Linked DNA regions of Prochlorococcus marinus str. MIT 0917. The protein of the gene in region 1 binds, or shares a complex with, the protein of each later gene. Links are inferred from orthologs where the notes say so. Each region holds a gene or a part of one and is shown on either strand. Other genes may lie near its edges. The genes, in order: mnmE and mnmG.

Region 1 (3,248 bases):
TAGTTGAGATTAGATCAATACCTGTGAATATATAGTCTGACAAATTATTTGGGTTGATTCCTGAAACTTCAATAACAATATTTTGTGAGACGTATTTGGAATTACTAGTTTTTGAAAGTTGACGTAATTCTGGAACTAATTTCTCTATAGTTTGAATAGACATTTCATCAAGTAAAATACCATCAGCACCTGCCGCCACAGCTTCTTTCGCTTGGGAGGGGGTTTCTGCTTCGACTATTATTTTTTTTGTCCATGGAATAGTAGTTTTTAAGATTTTGAGACTCTCGCTAATCCCCTGAGACCATGCAATATGATTCTCTTTCAACATGGCAGCATCATCTAATCCAAGTCTATGATTAATTCCGCCACCACAATGAAAAGCGTATTTTTCGAAAATTCTTAGTCCTGGAGTCGTTTTACGTGTGTCTGCTAACTTCACATTGGATCCTGATAGTTTATTTACCAGTAAAGCTGTCGATGTAGCAATACCAGAAAGATGCATGGCTACATTAAGAGTTACTCGCTCTCCTGCTACTAAGGAAGAGGATGGCCCTTTTAATTCTAGGAGTTTTTGATTCTTGTCAAACTTTTGACCATCCTCCAAGAGAAGTTGAATATCAACTTGGGGATCAATTTTTTTAAATATTAGTTTGACAAGATCTCCACCACAAAAAGTGCCATCCTCTTTTGCAAGCCAATGAGCTGATGCACTGCTGTCGCTGAGCACAAATCTTGTGAGGTCTCCATCGCCAAGATCTTCTTCAATCCAGGTATCTAATATTTTATGTAGTTTTGGTGAGCGAAGATCCACAATACAACAAATACATTCATTACTATACCAATCCTGAAAGCATTTATAAAAAATATTATTCTCTATTTTTTAATTTCATTTACTTATAATTTTCTTAAATATATTTAAGAAAATAGAAATTTTTTAATATTTTTTCTTTGTGATACGTTAAACATATGCTTTAATTAGCTTAATCTCGACTGTTTGTATCAAGTGGACGTAGTTCATAGTGTCAATATTATGGTTGCTCTATTGATTGGAGGAGTTTGCTATTACTTATATTATATTTTTACAATTGATAATAACTAGACGATGAAAATTGCTTGATTATTTACCAATACAGAATTTTGAAAATATATTATCAAGTAAGCTTTCTGTTAAATCCTCTCCTGTTACTTCTCCTAAATAATTAATAGCTTGTCTTAAATCGATCGTCCAGAAATCCCATGGTAGCTTTTCATCAAAAACTTTATTAATATTTTCCAGGGATTCCAAGGTTGACCTAGCCAGATCAACTTGTCTTTCATTTAGAGCAATATCCAATCCATGCGTTTTAGAAGAACCACATATTTTTAGTAGATAATTAATTAGATTGTCTTCTCCATGTCCGGTTTTTACACTTATAATGACTAGATTTTCTTTTTCTAGTATATATTTTGGAACTTTTTGAAAAGATTGATTATTCTCTAAATCAGATTTATTGCCTACAATCAAGATTGGAATATTTATGGGTAATTGTTTTAGTATTGATTCGTCCTCGCTATTCCAACCGTTTGAATAATCAAAGATTAATATGATGAGATCAGCTTGGAATAAAGATTTTTTAGTTCTAGAAATACCAATTTTTTCGATGATATTTGTAGTTTCTCTTATACCTGCTGTATCAATAAAAGTTACTGGTATTCCCTCTAAAATAATCTCACTTTCCAAAAGGTCCCTAGTAGTTCCAGGTAGCTCAGTCACAATGGCTTTTTCTTGCTTGGAAAGCCTATTAAGTAAGGAGCTTTTTCCTACATTAGGTTTACCGGTCAGTGCAACTTTTAAGCCAGAACGAATCCAAGATCCTCTTTTAGCATTATCAATTAGCTCTTTAAGATCTTTTTGGATTGCGATAATTTTATTTTTTACCTGTGTTTCATCTAAAATTGGAAGATCTTCTTCAAAATCTATTCTTGCTTCGATTTCCGTTAGTTGCTCTATCAATCGTTTTCTTATTGAATGAATCGTAGTTTGAATATTTCCTTCAATTCCATTAATAGCGAGCTCTGCTGCTTTTCTACTTCTTGCTGCCACTAGTTCACTAATTGATTCTGCTTGGGTCAGGCTTATACGACCATTCAGTACTGCTCGTTGACTAAACTCACCTGGTTCTGCTCTTCTAACGCTTGGGATATCAAGTATCCTTTCAAGGATCTTTTGGACTGTAATTATGCCTCCATGGCAATGAATTTCTACTACATCTTCACCTGTAAAGCTTCGCGGCCCTTTCATTATTAGTATTAATACTTCATCGATATATATTGTTTGATTTGCTTCGGTTACATGTCCGTAAAGAACTTTGTGAGTGCTCCAATCGTGCGTTCCAGGAATATGAACAATAGTTTTAGTTATCTCAATGGCCGAGGAGCCAGAGATCCTAATGACAGCAATACTTCCTTGCCCGGGAGCAACGGCAGTCGCGATTGCAGCAATAGTATCTTCAGTAGGGGAAAACGAATTCATTAATCAATAATCACGCAATCTTCACTAAGATCAAATCTAGGTTTCTGTTATAGACCAAGATTTTTTAAATATGAAAAAAATCTTCCTAAATCTAATACAAAGAATTCGTAAATTTATCGCTTGGCTCTGGAATCAGGAAGGTTCTCCTTCTCAGAGAGCATTAGGATTGGCCGTGGGGATATTTAGTGGTTGCTTTCCATTCTTTGGTTTGCAAACCTTGATGGGTGTGTTTTTAGCAAAAATCTTCAAGGGCAATAGCATTTTGGCGGTTGTTGGAACCTGGATTAGTAACCCATTTACTTATGTTCCTCTTTATTATCTTAATTATAGACTAGGCTCTTTAATACTAAATAATGACAAAAATATAGTAGATTTTAGTCATATAACTACTAATGAGTTGTGGTTACAAGGTTGGTACTTGAGCTCTAGACTGATAATCGGCTCGATATGTATGGGCCTTTTGTCTGGAATGGTTGGTGGCCTGAGTCTATATTTTTTACTCAAGAAACTATCTAATAAAATTTAGATTTATATATACTTAATATTATTTATTAGTTTTTAACAGTCTTTCAGATTATTTATTTAGTTAACTAATTCCTGTTCTAGCGATATCTAAGACATCAACCATTGAACGTATTTGATTGATAGTAATTTCTAATTGATTAACACTTTCCAGTTCAACTCTAAGGTCTATGCATGCAGGTTTGCCATGAGATGTCTTAACTCTTGCATCGAT
Region 2 (9,277 bases), 340 kb from region 1 along the record:
GGTAAATAAATACTATATGCGAAGAAGTCAAGTTTTCTAGATGCAACTATTTTTGGATCTAATTGTCTTAATGTTCCTGCACAGGAGTTTCTAGGATTTGCAAAGGGTGGTTGATCAGTATTTTTTCTCTCAATATTGAGTTTATTAAAGATATTATTTGGCATGAAAGCTTCTCCTCTGATTTCAATCCAAGAGGGTGGATTTTTTAATAATAAACTTAAAGGAATTGTAGAAATTGTTCTGATATTAGTAGTGATATCTTCTCCAGTTTTTCCATCTCCACGAGTTGCTGCTTTAGTTAAAATCCCATCTTCATATCTTAGCGAAATAGCATTTCCATCAATTTTTAATTCACAAATTAGTTCTGGATTCTCATCTTCCTTGAGATCTTTATTTCCTGAACTTATTAATTTTCTGATCCTTGTGTACCATGCTTTTAATTCATTTATATTAAACGCATTATCTAGGCTTAAAAGTGGAATATTATGATCAACATTTTTGAATCCTGTAGAAGGGACACCACCTAATCTTTGGGAAGGGCTATCATCAGTAATCAAAGATGGGTGAATATTTTCAATTTCAATTAATTCTCTATATAGTTGATCATAAACAGCATCGTCTATCTCGGGTGCATCTAATACATAGTAGGAGTAATTTGCTTTATTGAGTAAAGCTCTAAGCTCTTTTGCACGTTCATAATGTTGATTCAAGTTTGAATTCACTTCTCACATTTAGCTTCATTATGTATTGGCTTTCGCAATACGATCTATTTGCCAATTTTCGTTTATTTTAATAAAAGTGAAGTCCAGTGGCATTTCATTTTTCTTATCTTCTGATTTCAAGCTTAGTGTGAGCATTATTTGATTATCTTCTATTCTTGGTCGCCCCGACTTCAAGTTTCTATATCGATTTAATTGCAAGCTACCCAAAAATTTGATGAATTCTTGTCTATTGACATGTGTTTTATAAGCTTTTGTCGTAAGTCTATAAGCCCCATCTATTCGGCCAGCTGCAATCTGATCAAAAAACTTTTTCACAAGAGGGTTAATGCCTCTAGCACTGATGACTAGCTTGATTGCGTTAAAAGTCCAAAAAAGGAGAAGTGCGCCAACTCCAACCAAGAGAGCTTTTAATCCAATTGCTTTGATAAGAGCACTATCCATTTTTTTAATTCCGTTTAGTTATAGATTCTGACTTATTAGCCATGAGATTAGCTTGTTTGTTATTGATAGTTAGACAGAATGTTATCGGAATAATAATGCTAACGAGTTCTCGGTATCAATGTCTTTAATACCTGTTCTACCATTATTTCTTGAATTAAACAGACAACATTTTCAGAACTCTTTGTTCGAGAATGGAGTTCCCAGAGTCTCTCTTCGTTGGAGTGATGGCCGCATGCGTACTACGGCTGGGATCTATAGAAGTAAAACGAATTTCTTCGGAGTGAAAGCTAGTGAAATAATTTTGTCTAGACCAGTATTGGAACATCTTCCCCGCAAAGCATTGATGAGCACCTTATGCCACGAAATGATTCATGCCTGGATTGACCTTGTTCTGAAAGTTGAAGAGGCACATGGACCTAATTTTCATAAACGTATGGCAGAGATAAATTCCGCTCAAACTGATTTCCAAGTAACAGTTCGTCACTCGTTCCCAATATCAAAAAGACTCCCAAAATGGGTGGCAACTTGCCCTTCATGTGAAAGAAGTTTTAGTTATCGACGTATTGTTAATGGCGCTGCCTGCCGCAGTTGTTGTAATAATTATTTTGGCGGTAGATGGGATCCAAAATTCGTACTTGAATTTCAACCTTTTTCTAGAAGTAACAATTAATTTTTTGAATAATTTCAACTTTACGGTGATTCACTTGTTGGTTTGAAAGCGTTAAATTTAAAAGATGAGCTCACATAACAATCGTAATCAAATTCGTCAGCGATCTAGAGCACCCCTTGATCGCAGAATGGATAAATGGATACAAACTGGAAAACAGGTTGTAGATGGTGTTTCGGGTAATCGCCCTGGTAAAAGAAGGGGAGGGTGGCAAGATAAAGAGACTTCAGCAAATTTCGAAAAAGTTGGTCGTTGGATGGAAGAGAAAATTGATTGGTTTTTTGAGGATGATGACGAGTGGTTGGAGAATGAAGACTTTGAGAATGAACCGCTTAAGGAAAGCACAAACAATACAAAAAGACCCTTAAGTGCTATTTCCTTAAGAGCTCCTAAAGCTTTACCACCTCAGATGGAAGTAAGGAGAAACAATTCAGACGAACTGGATGAATGGCCAGATGATCAATCTTTTAAATTAAATAAGTGGAAAAGGAAAGATAATTTAATTAAGCAAAATGAACTCGATTTAAACGATTCTTTCCTAGATGAACGAACTCCTCAAAGAAGAAAAAACATACCAAGATCTAGTCGAAGAAAATATTAGCTGTTGTTAAAAAGCCTTTCTTGGTATTGGTCCTAACCATTTTTCTAGTTTTGGGCTGAAAACTTCTCTAATTACAGTTAATTCTTTTTGTTGACGAAAAAATCGATAATGCCTACTCCAAAAAGGACCATCTTCATTAAATTCTGCTTTCAGCCAATTTGCATGAACTAATCCCAATCCGTCAACTTCTCTAAAAAGCTCTGAGCGTCCTTGGGTCAAGCTTTTCCAGATTGGTTGATCCTTATTTTGCAGATTTTTTTCTGCTTCTTCATAATTCCACCAGCTTTCAGCCCATGCCAGGGTTAAGTCTCCACACGTAAGCCAAACTTGTCTTCTTATCAAAGGTGGCTCTAGCTCATGCACTTCTTCTGGGACTCCATTTTGATTATTATTTTCCATTGCCATAGATATCACCTTTATGGCAACTTCATGCCCTGTTAAAAGCTTGAGATGCCTGGTTGGGCTGCCATCACCCAATAGCATTAATTGCCATGCTCCAGAGAGTTTATAATTCCCTTTGCCTGAAAGAACACTTTCTTTCGATGCTTTCCAAATAACTTCAGGAGAAGGTAATTGAGATTGATGTGAATTCACTTTTATCAGCTTGTTTTTTGCATTGGATCTTTGCTTGCAGATTTTTTCATTTGTTCTATTTTTAACCATACAAGAAGTGCAGTGAGGTCTGCTTTGCTTACACCAGGAAGTTGAGCAGCATGTCCAAAACTTTTTGGCTGAGAAATTGTTAATTTTTCTCTCGCTTCTTTAGAAAGAGTTTTGATATTATTATAGTTTAAATTTTTTGGTAATAACTTTTTACTTTGCTGTTTTAATTGATTTATTTGAGCTTTTTGTCTTTCTAAATAACCGGTATATTTAATATCTATTTCAACTCCTTCTTCAACATCTAAGGGAATACTCTTAGTTGCTAAATTATAATTAATTAGGTCTTTATAGTGAATATTTGTTCTTCTTAGGAAATTGGCTAGTGTTATTGAACCTTTAATAGCAGTTCCAGTTGAAGAATATATTTCTTTTGCACATTTATCGCTTTCTTTAATGCGATCTTTTTCTAATCTTATTTTCTCTTGATCGATTAATTGTTGCTTAGTATTAAAGATTTTCCACCTTCTTTCATCAATCAACCCTAATTTGTAACCGAGTGGAGTCAATCTCCTATCTGCATTATCACCCCTTAAAATTAATCGATATTCACTTCTACTAGTTAATACTCTATATGGCTCCTTTAAATCTTTTGTAACTAAATCATCAATCATAGTTCCTATATAACTACTCTCCCTTTCGAAAATAATGCCTTCTTTATCGTTGACTAATCTTGCAGCATTTAAACCTGCTACTAAACCTTGTGCAGCTGCTTCTTCGTATCCTGTTGTTCCATTTAGTTGCCCTGCACTAAATAAACCACTTATTCTTTTTGTTTCGAGTGTTGCTTCCAATTGTGTGGCTGGTATGTAGTCATATTCAACTGCATAAGCGGGTCTCAGCATTACACATCTTTCTAAGCCTGGTAGAGTCCTTAAAAGTTCTAATTGTAAGTTTTCGGGCAGTCCAGTTGAGAAACCTTGTACATACATTTCTGGAGTATCTCTACCTTCGGGCTCCAAGAAAATCTGGTGTGAATCTTTGTCAGCAAAACGTACAATTTTATCTTCAATGGATGGGCAATATCTTGGACCTTTACTATTAATAAAACCTCCGTAAATAGGAGTTAAATGAAGATTTTTTTTAATAAGTTGGTGAGTTGCTTTTGTTGTTCGAGTGATATGACAACTCATTTGTTCTCCACTTTTCCAAGAAAGAGGATCAAAAGAAAAGAATTTATCTGAAGCATCGCTCAATTGCTCTTCTAGGGAGTCAAGATCAATAGTTCGTCTATCGATGCGAGCAGGGGTTCCTGTTTTTAAACGATCAGTAGTAAAGCCTAAAGTTTGTAATTCTTCAGTTAACCCTTGAGAGGCCTGCTCTCCTGCTCGACCTGCACTCATAGATTGATTGCCAATCCAAATTCTGCCTCCTAAAAAAGTTCCTGTTGTAAGTACAACTGCTTTTGCATGAAAAATAGTTCCAAAATAGGTTTTAACTCCCTTTATAAATCCAATTCTCTCTTGAATTTCTGATGTGTTTTTTTCAATCTGATTGGGATAATGTTCAATTTCTAGCCCAGTAACCATTGCCTCTCTAATCTTTAAATTTGGCGTATTTTGAAGGATTTTTAGCATTTCATGTGCATATATTCGCTTATCTGTTTGTGCTCTTAATGCTCGAACTGCAGGTCCTCTGCTTGCGTTAAGGATCCTTTTTTGAAGAGCTGTTAGATCGGCTAATTTCCCGATAATCCCTCCCAGCGCATCAACTTCATGAACCAATTGACTTTTAGCTGGTCCACCTACTGCGGGGTTACATGGTTGCCATGCGATTCGATCTAAATTGAGAGTAAATAAAACTGTATTCAATCCTAATCTTGCTGAAGTCAATGCAGCTTCGCAGCCTGCGTGACCACCTCCTACAACAATTACGTCAAAACTTTCATCTGAAGATTGTTTAGTAATCATCAATTAAGCATTTAGGAATTTAATTTTCGAACAATTAAGCAGCAAGATTTCTAAATCTAGTGAATTGGGGTTCAAAAAGTAATTTAACTGTTCCAACCGGTCCATTTCGGTGTTTTGTCACGATAACTTCTGTAATTCCTCTATCAGTAGTTTCTGGATTGTAATACTCATCCCTATAAATCATTAGAACCAAGTCCGCATCCTGTTCTATTGAGCCAGATTCACGTAGATCGCTAAGCATTGGTCTTTTATTGGTTCTTGATTCAACTCCTCTACTTAATTGAGATAAAGCGATTACAGGGACTTTAAGTTCTCTTGCCATACCCTTAAGACCTCGAGTAATTCTTGATATTTCTTGAACTCGATTATCTGGCGAAGTACCTTCCATGAGTTGTAGATAATCAATAACAATTAGTCCCAGCTCTTTACCTTGTTCAGCAATTAGGCGACGACATAAAGACCTCATTTCAAGAACACTTGAATTTGGTTTGTCATCAATGAAGATTGGTAATTGCCCAAGTGTATTAATACCTTGACCAAGTAATGGCCATTCATCTTGTTGCAGTCGTCCTGTTCTTAATCGACTGCTTTCAATTCCTACCTCGCTTGATAGCAATCTGTAAGTTAGTTGCTCTTTACTCATTTCAAGACTGAATACACAAACAGGTAGGTCATGAAGTTGCGCTACGTTTTTAGCGAGATTAAGAACAATTGAAGTTTTTCCCATTGCTGGTCTTCCTGCAACAATGATTAGATCGCTCCTCTGAAGTCCTTGTGTCATTGCATCCAGATCGTAAAAATTAACTGGTATGCCTGCCACTGATGTACCAAGTGATCTACTTTCTATTTCATTGAAAGTCTTTGTCAGAATTTCTGCAGTAGGCGTTAAACCTTTGGATGGTTGCTCTTGGCTAATAGCAAAGATCTTTTGTTCAGCTTGATCAATGGCTTCTTCCATTGGAAGGCTTTGATCAAAGCCTAATTTGATCACATCATTTCCAGATTTAATTAATTGCCTGCGCAAAAATTTATCGCTAATTAATTTAGCAACTTGTTCGATTGAAGCTGTAGATGTAACCCTCTCAACCAGTTCAACTAATCGGTTGTTTCCTCCCACTTTTTCTAAAGAATTTGTATCGGCAAGCCAAGCGCTCATTGCTGTTAAATCTGTAGGTTTGCCTTGGCTATGAAGCATTAATGCTGTTCTATATATTTCTCGATGAGCAGAAATGTAAAAAGCTTCAACTTGTAGCAAATCAGCTATTCGTCCTATCGCATCAGGATCCAATAAAATTCCACCCAGAACAGATTCTTCTGCTTCCAAATTTTGTGGTGGTATTTGGTCAGGTTGAGCTTCAAAACGAGGCTTTTCAATTTTGGAATTATTAAAAGCTCCAAAATCTCTACCTTGTTTTGAAAAATCCCCGTTATTTGAAGAGGGGGTGATTATCATTTATTGCTTGTTGGACAAGGACACCTACTTTGGCTTGTTCGGGCCAAGATGCAACTATTAGTAACTTGTAACTTCAAGGTTTATCTCAGCATTTACTTCGTTGTGAAGTTTGATTTGCACTTTATATTTCCCCACACCATGTATCTCAGGAACCGATATGTCTCTACGATCTATGTCCTTTTTAGTAGCTTCTTTTATCACTTCTGCTACATCTCCATTAGTTACTGTTCCAAATAAGACTCCGTCTTCTCCTACTTGTTTTTTGACCGTAAATCTTCCAATTGTTGTTAGAGCTGTTTGGAAATCAATAGCTTCTTGTTTTTTAGCTGCCTCTTTTTCTGCTTGTTTTGCTCTTCTGTGTTCAACTTGTTTTAAAACAGTTGGAGTAACCGGTAATGCTTTTTTGTTGGGTAATAAAAAGTTTCTGGCAAAGCCAGGAGCAACCTCAACAAGGTCACCATCATTGCCAAGACTTTTTATGTCTTCGTTTAGAACAACTTGAACTCGCTTAGGCATGGATCGAAAATGAATTAATGCTATTTAATTGTTGTTAGTAATATTACGACGCGATAGGGAGTCTAATTTTTTTCGCTAACCCAATTGCTTTCAAAAATCGTATGTGTTGCCAGGTTAGATCTATTTGATTTCTTTGAAGGCCGTGCTTCGCTGAATTAGGAAAAGCATGATGATTATTGTGCCACCCTTCTCCAAATGTAAGCGCTGCCACCCATTTATTATTTTTGGAATTATCTCCACTCTCATATGCAATAGAACCCCAACAATGAGTTGCTGAATTAACTAGCCAAGTTATGTGATAAACAAAAACCAGTCTTAGAGGAATTCCCCATAAGACCATTGCCCATCCTCCAATACCAGCTGATTGGCCAATTAAATAAAGCGTCGCGCCTAAGGGTAGTTGCAAAAGTAAAAAATTTTTATTTAAGAAGCGATAGTAAGGATCTTTGATTAAATCTCCAGAAAGTCTTGGAACGGCTTTCATGGCAGGTACATCTTCAAACATCCATCCCATGTGACTCCACCAAAATCCTTTATTACTGTCATGATGATCAGCTTCAGTATCGGAAAAAGTATGATGATGCCTGTGAAGACCAACCCAATCGATTGGTCCATGTTGGCAACTTAATGCTCCACAAGTTGCGAAAAATCTTTCAAGCCATTTTGGAACTTGAAAAGATCGGTGTGAGAGAAGGCGATGATATCCTGTGGTTACTCCTAAGCAAGCAGTTACCCAATATAAGAAAATAAATCCAGAAAATGCTAACCAACTCCAAAATTTAGCTTGCAAAGTAAATATTGTTAGAGCGTGTATTGTCAGCATGAATATGACTGTTCCCCATCTTCTTCTGGCCCTTTGGTTATGAATCCTTCTTGGTACATGTCCTTGGAGCTTCTTCGATGCAGCCATGGCTTTATCGGCAGCAACTGGTTTTTTTAATGGAGCCGAAGCCTCGATTAAACTTGAAACCATTAGTGATCCGTCTACTTGGTGTATATAATATACGATAAGGATCCTAACCAGGCCTATCTATCAATCTTGAATGTGATTTGTGACCTCTAGTTTTCGGGACCAATTGACTGCAGGTAGAAGGGCTATGGCTCACCTAGTGCATGTATGGCATGAGCGCAATGGCTGGTCTCATAAAGTTCTTCCTGCTTTGGCTGAATGTTTGGATCTAGGAAGAGTTCATAGTTCTCAAATTTCAAATCTAAGAAATGGAAAACTTGTATCTCCCAGCCCTGAAGTATTTTTTGCTTTGGGGAAGGTAAATCAAGTACTTTCTCGTGGGTTAGAAAATATAGAAAGTCATATATTGAGCGTTCATCCTGAGTTGCATAGATCGCTTCAAGAGTCAGCTATCGCTGTTGAAGGAAATGACAATAATCCTCTTTCTGCAGGTGATTTTTTTGAGATTTTTGTTGGTTTAGCGTCTTTGCCTTCCTCTTTTGATTGGTTTATTGAGGATGCAGAAGCCCCTGTGCTTAGCGCCGCTTTGGCTGACTATTTATGTAAAGGAAGGTCGTGGAGAATGTGTAGAGAACAAGTTATGTCTGCATATCCAGTCAGTAAAAAGCAACGTAGAGACAGGTTTGAAGCAGTTATGGCGGGTTTAAAAGATTACACAGCCGAAGAACTTGATGGTGAATTGCTAGATTTACATGCAACTAATAAATTGTTAAATACAAATCATTTGCAAGGTGCAGATGACTTTTTGGAGAATCTTCGCCAAAGAGGCTTATTACTTAAAGATCAAGAAAAACTAGAAATTATTTTTTCTGATTAATTTGATAAAACTTATATATTCTCAAGTAAAATGTATATGTTACAAAAATACGCTAAAAATTTTGTTGATAATATAGAAAAAAAATTATACTTATCAATTCAAGAAAAGACCGACAGTATATCATTTAAATTAGAAAAAGTGTTAAAAGCTTTTTCTGACTCTCATCTAAATGTGCAACATTTTGCATCGTTAACTGGATATGGACATGGAGATTTAGGGAGAGATATAATTGATAAAATTTTTGCGGATGTTTTAGAAGCGGAAAAAGCAGCGGTAAGACTTCAGCTTGTGAGCGGTACTCATGCTATTACAACATCTTTGTTTGGCGTTTTAAGACCAGGAGATTATTTGCTATCTGTTACTGGAAGGCCCTACGAATCACTTGAAGAAGTCATTGGATTGAGGGGGATTGGTCAAGGATCCTTGATTGAGTTTGGCATTAATTATGAAGAGATATCTTTAAATAAAAATGGAAATATAGATTTCTTAGCTTTAGAAAAAGCTTTACACACCCCTAGAA

Evidence for each region.
Region 2: the proteins of mnmE (region 1) and mnmG are in contact, whole or in part, in a solved structure (PDB 9HIP), measured with the Escherichia coli proteins. The link is inferred for Prochlorococcus marinus str. MIT 0917 from one-to-one orthologs.

Annotation. Positions count from the first base shown.
Region 1 is NZ_CP114784.1:1,584,007-1,587,254, forward strand. What follows is about bases 316-3,248. They hold mnmE (tRNA uridine-5-carboxymethylaminomethyl(34) synthesis GTPase MnmE), read right to left. Parts: upstream 2,513-3,248; coding sequence 1,118-2,512; downstream 316-1,117. Other genes in these bases: nadC (carboxylating nicotinate-nucleotide diphosphorylase), read right to left, coding at 316-811; O5637_RS08840 (DUF2062 domain-containing protein), read left to right, coding at 2,583-3,038; O5637_RS08845 (RelA/SpoT family protein), read right to left, coding at 3,099-3,248. Also shown: more of nadC, read right to left, coding at 1-315. UniProt on the Escherichia coli protein: Exhibits a very high intrinsic GTPase hydrolysis rate. Involved in the addition of a carboxymethylaminomethyl (cmnm) group at the wobble position (U34) of certain tRNAs, forming tRNA-cmnm(5)s(2)U34.
Region 2 is NZ_CP114784.1:1,244,675-1,253,951, reverse strand. The notes cover bases 2,517-5,457. They hold mnmG (tRNA uridine-5-carboxymethylaminomethyl(34) synthesis enzyme MnmG), read right to left. Parts: upstream 5,002-5,457; coding sequence 3,031-5,001; downstream 2,517-3,030. Other genes in these bases: dnaB (replicative DNA helicase), read right to left, coding at 5,036-5,457; O5637_RS07155 (chorismate lyase), read right to left, coding at 2,517-3,025. Outside these bases: NAD-dependent DNA ligase LigA, read right to left, coding at 1-722; O5637_RS07170 (hypothetical protein), read right to left, coding at 741-1,163; O5637_RS07165 (SprT family zinc-dependent metalloprotease), read left to right, coding at 1,282-1,833; O5637_RS07160 (RNA helicase), read left to right, coding at 1,898-2,431; more of O5637_RS07155, read right to left, coding at 2,438-2,516; more of dnaB, read right to left, coding at 5,458-6,454; rplI (50S ribosomal protein L9), read right to left, coding at 6,512-6,970; O5637_RS07135 (acyl-CoA desaturase), read right to left, coding at 7,014-7,943; O5637_RS07130 (hypothetical protein), read left to right, coding at 8,023-8,757; O5637_RS07125 (aminotransferase class I/II-fold pyridoxal phosphate-dependent enzyme), read left to right, coding at 8,794-9,277. UniProt on the Escherichia coli protein: NAD-binding protein involved in the addition of a carboxymethylaminomethyl (cmnm) group at the wobble position (U34) of certain tRNAs, forming tRNA-cmnm(5)s(2)U34.